Regions from separate parts of the Delftia sp. NA_296.1 genome, predicted to be linked through region 1. Evidence: riboswitches for the same ligand, from Rfam matches in the RefSeq annotation. Region 1 holds a riboswitch; the other holds the start of a gene.
What was found. A riboswitch is a leader RNA that binds a small molecule or an ion and turns the genes downstream of it on or off. The one in region 1 is predicted to bind cobalamin.

Region 1 (3,405 bases):
GTTCTGCGGACGGTTGCCTGCGCGGTTGCCGCCAGCCTCGATGAGCTTGTCGAACTGGGCGTCCACATAGGACAGATTGCCCTCCACGCGCAGGGCGGGCGTGGCCTGGAAGGTGGCGGTGACTTCGGCCCCGCGCGAGGACTGGCTGCCGCCCTGGATGGAGATGGCCGGGCGGTCGGGGTCGCGCGTGATGATGTTGTCCTTCTTGATGTCGAACACGGCCAGCGTCCACTCGCCGCGCCCGCCAGCCACCTGCTGCTTGATGCCGATCTCGGCCTGGCGGCCCTTGCTCAGCTTGTAAGCCGTGTTGGCCAGGTTCAGCGACACCAGGCTGTTGACGGGATCGTGTCCCGAGCTGATCTGCCCATAGACATGGGTGTTGCGGGCCAGCTCATAGGTCAGGCCCAGGCGCCAGGAGGTGGCGGCCAGCGTCTTGTTGAAATCCGTGCCGCCCACCAGCGAGTGGCTGGCAAAGTCGTAGACATCGCGGCGCAGGCCGGCCATGGCCAGCCAGCGGTTGCTGATGCGCCAGGCATCTTCCAGGTACAGGGCATGCTGGGTCACGCCGGTTTCTGTCTTGGCTGCCGTGGCATCGGGGCTGGCCCAGCTGCCATGCACGGGGTCCCAGGCCGAGACCGTGGACGAGCCGCCATAGGGCGAGTTGTTGGACAGCCGCAGGTTGATGCGCGCGGCCTCCCAGCCCATGGCGATCTTGTGCGAGCCCCGGTCCACGTTCAGGCCCAGGCGGTTGCCGGTCTGCTCCAGGTCGTGCAGGATTTCCAGGTAGTCGGAGCGGCCCACGGTCCAGGTGGCGGGGTTGAGCGCGTAGGCCTCGATGTTGCGCCAGTGGCGGTCGGACTTCACGTGGTACAGCTCGTTGCGCACCGTCAGCCAGTCATTGGCCTTCCATTGCACCTTGGCGCGCAGGCGCTCGTCGGCATAGCGCAGCACGCTGTCTTCGGCGTTGTAGTTGCGGTCGCGCAGCGACTCCACCACCTTGCCGTCCAGGCCCGGCGTGCCCCAGTAGCGGCTGGGCTTTTGCACGCTGCGGTCGGCAATCAGGTCGATCTGCAGGTCGCTCGTGGGCTCCAAGCGCAGCGTGCTCATGAACTTGCCGTTGCGCGACTGGTCCAGATCGCGCTCGCCCGCGCTGCGCGCGGTGTAGCTGTCGATGCGGTAGCTGGCATAGGCGCCCAGGGCGCCGGTCACGCCCAGGCCCAGGCGCAGCGTGTCGTCCGTGCCCGCACCCACCAGCACCTCGGCCGAGCTGGTGCGGCTGGGCTGCTTGCGGATGGCGTTGACCGTGGCGCCCATGGTGCCGCTGCCATACATCAGCGAGGCCGGTCCACGCAGCACGTCGATGCGCTCGTAGCCCCAGCTGTCACCCGGATAGGCCGTGGTGCCGGCGGCCACGCCCAGCACCATGCCGTCTTCGGCCACGCCCACGGAGTTCACGCCCGCAAAGCCGCGGCTGCTGAAGGACAGGCCGCCATTGCCCGGCGTGCTGCTGGAGGTCAGGCCCACGGTGCGCGTGACGGCGTCCACCAGGGCGTAGTCGCCGCGCTCCTGCATCTGCTCGGCAGAAACACCATCCACGCTGGCCGGCACTTCCTGGTTGGAGACGCCGGTATGGCTGGCAGAGCGCGCAGGCTGGGCCAGTTGCTGGCCGATGCGTTCGGCCTGGCCGGTGACCTGGACCTCGGGCAGGGCGGTTGATGGGGGCGTTGGCGTGGGCGTTTGGGTTTGAGCCTGCGCCGGCAGGCAGATGAAGGCGCAGGCCAGGGCCAGCGGGCTCAGCCGCACGGAAAGGGACTGGGCAGCGCGAGCGCTGGAAACCCTGGAAAAGGAAGAATGCATTTCGAACATCGGTCTTCGACCGTCTGATGCGAAAGCAAGGCACTGCCACCTCTCCAGCCAGTGTGGGAGGAAGGGGCGCAGGACGTTGCCATCCGCACCCCGCAGACAGTCAAGAAAACGCCTGCACAGCAGGCGCGAAACGCAGCAGGCCGGTCTCCGGGCTCACAAGCGGCGCAAGGACATGCCTTGCGCCCAGCGCCCCGTCTTCCCAATCCACCCGCGAAAAGCTGCATGTTGCAGACCACGCCATGAACCAGTGACAGCCTGTCATCGCCCCTCCGCAGGGTTGCGGAGACTGGCGGGACAGGCATGGAGCGCCTTGACTTGTTTACCGTTGCGGGGGCAGCCAAGGCCTGTGCCGGCAGCGCAAAAAGCATTTGCCGGCAGTCACCTTGTTCCCGTTTCATCCCCATGGCTGGCACGTGGACACCTGTTGCACGGATGCCTTTGCAGGCGCGGCATTATAGCCAGCGGTCCGTTTGCAGAGCCTTGGGCGCCTGGGGCACGTCGTGCAAAAGCAGCTCCAGACCCAGCCACTCGCCACGGTGAACGCGGCTGATGGCATGCCGCAGGTGCACACGGTAAAAGCCCGCCGCACCGCACACCGGGCGCGGCCCCGTGGCGATGATGGCCGCATCCCCCAGGCCCAGCGGCAGCACCATGGGGCGCGATTGCATGCGCGGGCGCTGCTCGGTCATCACGAATTCGCCGCCCTCGAAATCCTGGCCCGGCCGGGACAGCAGCAGCACCAGCTGCAGCGGAAACACCGCCGCACCTTCGCTGTATGAACGCAGCGGGGCATGGCCCGCTTGCGGCACGCGCAGCAGATGTGGCTGTGGCTGCGGCTGCGTTTGGCCTGCTTGCCGGCCCTGACGCATGAAATCCTCGAAGCAGCCCGGCAACCCAGGCTGCATGCCCATGTGTTCGCGCCAGCGGTTGGCCAGGGCCAGCAGATGCCCGTACAGCACCGGGCGCCATGCCTGCACGCAGGGCGGCAGGCCAGACGCGGCGGCCGCCTCGCGGGCCAAGGCGCGGCTTTCATCCGCAGTCAGCAGCTGCGGCAGCAGGGCATGGCCTTCGGCATCGAGCTCAGCGGCAATCCGCGCCCAATCCAGGCGGGCGAAGCGATCCTGGCTGTTGAGCCTGTCCATTTCAGACCGTCCAACCATTCAGCCCGCCTTGCGAAAAGTGAGATTGATGCGCCGCCCGCCCAGCAGCGGGTGAGGCTGGTCCTTGAGCGGCAGCACGCCGTGGTGGCGCAGCCGATCCACGCCGCCCCAGACCACCACGTCGCCATGCTGCAGCGGCACCCTGGCCGTGCTGTCAGCGCGCGCCAGTCCTCCAAACAGAAACGTGGCCGGCATGCCCAGGGACACCGAGACAATGGGCGCGCCCAGGTCGCGTTCGTCGCGGTCCTGGTGCAGGGAAAGCCGGGTGCCGGGCAGGTACTGGTTGATGAGGCAGGCATCGGGCACAAAGCCATCGAACCCCGCCGCAGCGGCCGCCTCGCCCGCCAGCCGGACAAACACGGCAGGCATGGCCGGCCAG
Region 2 (3,405 bases), on a different contig from region 1:
AAGCAGCACCCTGACCGGCCCGATGCGGCCGGCTTTGTGCGTGCGGCGCTGGCTGCTGCCCTGGCCCAGGTGCAGTCGCATCTGGCGGTCTTGGAGGGCGGTGGCAGCGATGCCGAGACCATTCACCAGCTGCGCGTGGCCCTGCGGCGCCTGCGCACCGTGCTGCGTGAGTGCGCGGGGCTGGCGCCCGGCATGCGCGCCGAATGGGATGACCCCCTGGCCCAGGCCTTTGCGCAGTTGGGCACGCTGCGCGATGCCGATACGCTGGCCGATGTGGTGCGCCCGCTGCTGCAGGCCGCCCATGCGCCCCTGTGCGACTGGCAGGCGCCGCAGGCCGTGCAGGCGGATGCAGCCGCTGCCGTGCGCGAGCCGCCGTTCCAGCACGCGCTGGCCGAGATCCAGGCGCTGGCGCAGGCGCCGCAGGCAGAGCCATCGGCCCGCTTTGCCCACCTGTCCGCCGCAGGCACGCGCAAGTACCTGGCACGGCGGCTGGCGCGCCTGCACCGCCAGGTGCTGCGCGACGGCCGGCACTTCGACCGCCTGCCGCTGGCGCAGCAGCACCGCGTGCGCAAGCGGCTCAAGCGCCTGCGCTATCTGGCGGACTTTGCGCGGGAATTCGCGCCCGGAATGTGGCCCGGCAAAAAGGGCCGGCGCTTTGCCGAGGCGCTGGTGCCCGCCCAGGACGCGCTGGGCCTGCACAACGACATGGCCGTGGCGGCCGAGCATTTCCATGCCGAGGCCGCGCGCGACCCGCGCGCCTGGTTCGCGGCCGGCTACCTGCAGGCCCGCCTGGCCACCAGCGCGCGCAGCAGCCGCCGCGCGCTGCGGGCGCTGGCCCGGGTGCCGGGCTTCTGGCTCTAGACAGCATCAGCGATAATCCGCCGCTGGCGCACCGCCGCAGCCCCTGGGCCGTGGCGGTGCGCTGTTGCTGAAGGTGCCCCATGCCGTTCACCGGCCAGGGGTTCAACGGGAAGCAGGTGCGCGATGCCATCGAGGTGGTCGCTCGCAATGCCTGCGCTGCCCCCGCAACGGTCAGCGGAATACAACTCCCCACGCTGGCGCGCTATCCACAGGTCGCGCGCTGCAAGCCACTGTGCCCTTCTCGGGCATGGGAAGGCGGGGATGCCTGCCGCAGCGCGCCCACCCTGCGCGCCGCAGCGTTCCGCAAGCCCGGATACCGGCCTTCTGCATTGCTTTCGGACGCCGCGGGAGTGCGCCTGTCCGGTCCGGCCCCAGCCTGCGCTGCCGTGGCCGGCTCCGGCGTGCGCGCTGTGCGGCGTGGTTCAGACGATAGGCCCCACGGGTGAGTGGGGCAGTTGGGTCAACGCATGCGCTTCGCTTCCTCGGCCGCCGATTCCTCCGGCCTTCTCTCTGTTCTCCCTCTTGTCTCCAGCCTGCGGCCCGCAGCGGCTGCGGCCCTGCTGGCCAGCTGCGCTGCAGCGGCCGGCGCCGCGCAGGAGCCGGCTGGCCGATCCACGGACTCCGCCGACGATGCGCTGGACGCCGTCTTCGTGACCGCCACCGCGCGGCCCGAGGCGCGCAGCCGCATCGCGGGCACCACGCAGACCATCGACCGCGAGGCCATAGAGCGCTCCAGCGCGCGCTCGGTCACCGACCTGCTGGCCGAGAACGCCGTGGGCTTTCTCAGCGAATGGACGGCGGCCCAGACCTCGATGAACCTGCGCGGCGCCTCCACCGACGGCCAGGGGCGCGACTTCCGCAGCCAGGTGCTGGTGCTGGTCAACGGCCGGCGCGCGGGCACGGCCAACCTGTCCAAGCTCAGCCCCTCGGATGTGGAGCGCATCGAAATCGTGCGCGGCCCGTCCTCGGTGATCTACGGCAGCCAGGCCATGGGCGGGGTGGTCAACATCATCATGAAAACCGGGGCGACGGCGCCCGGCACGCGTGCCCAGGTCCAGGCCGGTTCATGGGACCTGTGGCGCACCGATGCGCAGACGGCCGGCGCCAATGACCGCTTCGACTGGTACTTCGGCGTGAGCGCAGGCGGGCGCGGCGACTACGAGTCGGGCGATGGCGGCACGCGCATGGAGAACACGGGCTGGAAGCGGCGCGGCGCCAGCGGCGCCCTGGGCTGGCAGCTGCATGAGCTGCACCGCGTGGAGCTGCAGCTGCGCACGGACGGCATCTACAACGCAGGCTTTCGCGGATCGGGCGCCAACATCTACAGCCGCGACAACCGCAGCAACCGCTCGCTGGACCTGACCTACGAAGGCGCGCTGCCCGGCCAGCGCCTGAGCTGGACGACCCACCTCTACAGCCTGGTCGATACCGATGAGTTCAACTGGGCCTCGCCCGTGATCCGCTCGGGCAACAGCGCCGTGCCCGGCACGGCGCGCGACTACAACCACCGCCAGCTGGACGCCACGGGCCTGCGCTTTCAGCCGCGCCTGCGTGTCAGCCAGACCAATGACCTGCTGATGGGCTTCGACTGGGAGCGCAGCAAGCTGCGCTCCGACCGCCTGCGCGTGGCCATGCCGGGCGGCCCGGCGGGCCAGGTCGCGCCCTACGACAACAACCAGACCGAGCAGGTGCACGCGCTGTACTTCGAGGACGCGCAGACCCTGTTCGACGATCGCCTGACTCTGCGCGCCGGCCTGCGCAAGACCTGGGGCACGACGCGCTTCGACGATACGCCCAACCTGGCGCTGGCCCAGGCCAGCACGCGCGACTACGACAACCACACCTGGTCGGCCGGCGCCACCTGGAAGGCCACGGACCGGCTCACGCTGCGCGCTGCGGCCTCCACGGGGTTCCGCGCGCCCACGGCCACGGAGCTGGCTTCGGACTTCACGGCCGTCGGCGGTGGCCGCACCTTCGGCAATCCCAACCTCAAGCCCGAGACCAGCCGCCAGATCGAGGTCGGCGCCGCGCTGCAGCAGCCCGGCTGGCGCGTGGATGCGGCCCTGTTCCAGAACACCATCAGCGACCGCATCATCACCGTCTCGCGCGGGGCGACGACCAACACCTCGGACTACGCCAACAACGCGGCCGACATCGTGGCGCGCGGCCTGGAAATGCAGGCCGACATGGACCTGGCGCGGGCGCTGAACCTGACGGGCCACCAGCTCAAGGCCTGGGCTGGCGGCTACTACCACTTCAGCATGCGGGACAAGGGATCGCCAGCGTCGGCCAATACCGACAAGGTGCAGCGCATGTACCGCTACGAGGCCTCGGCCGGCGTGCGCTACGGGCGCGGCAGCGGGCGGCTGCAGGGCGACTGGAGCCTGCAGCTGTCCACGCTGCTGCGCGGTCCCATGTGGTACGACACGGAAGAGGCGCTGCTCATCCCGCAGGGCGAGCCCAGCAGCACCTTCATCCACCGCAAGGGCGCCTTCACCATCTGGAACCTGCGGGCCGACTACCGCGTGTCGCCGGGCGTCAAGC

Region 2: another riboswitch for cobalamin. It lies ahead of ACUTR7_RS20975 (TonB-dependent receptor); the one in region 1 lies ahead of ACUTR7_RS02050 (TonB-dependent receptor).

What each region holds. Positions count from the first base shown of each region.
Region 1 is NZ_JBQZGF010000001.1:414,104-417,508, reverse strand. It holds gene ACUTR7_RS02050 (TonB-dependent receptor) at 1-1,866, opposite strand, end outside; cobalamin riboswitch at 1,988-2,306, opposite strand; gene ACUTR7_RS02045 (2OG-Fe(II) oxygenase) at 2,319-3,008, opposite strand; gene alkB (DNA oxidative demethylase AlkB) at 3,027-3,405, opposite strand, start outside.
Region 2 is NZ_JBQZGF010000008.1:333,918-337,322, reverse strand. It holds gene ACUTR7_RS20980 (CHAD domain-containing protein) at 1-861, shown strand, start outside; cobalamin riboswitch at 916-1,200, shown strand; gene ACUTR7_RS20975 (TonB-dependent receptor) at 1,329-3,405, shown strand, end outside.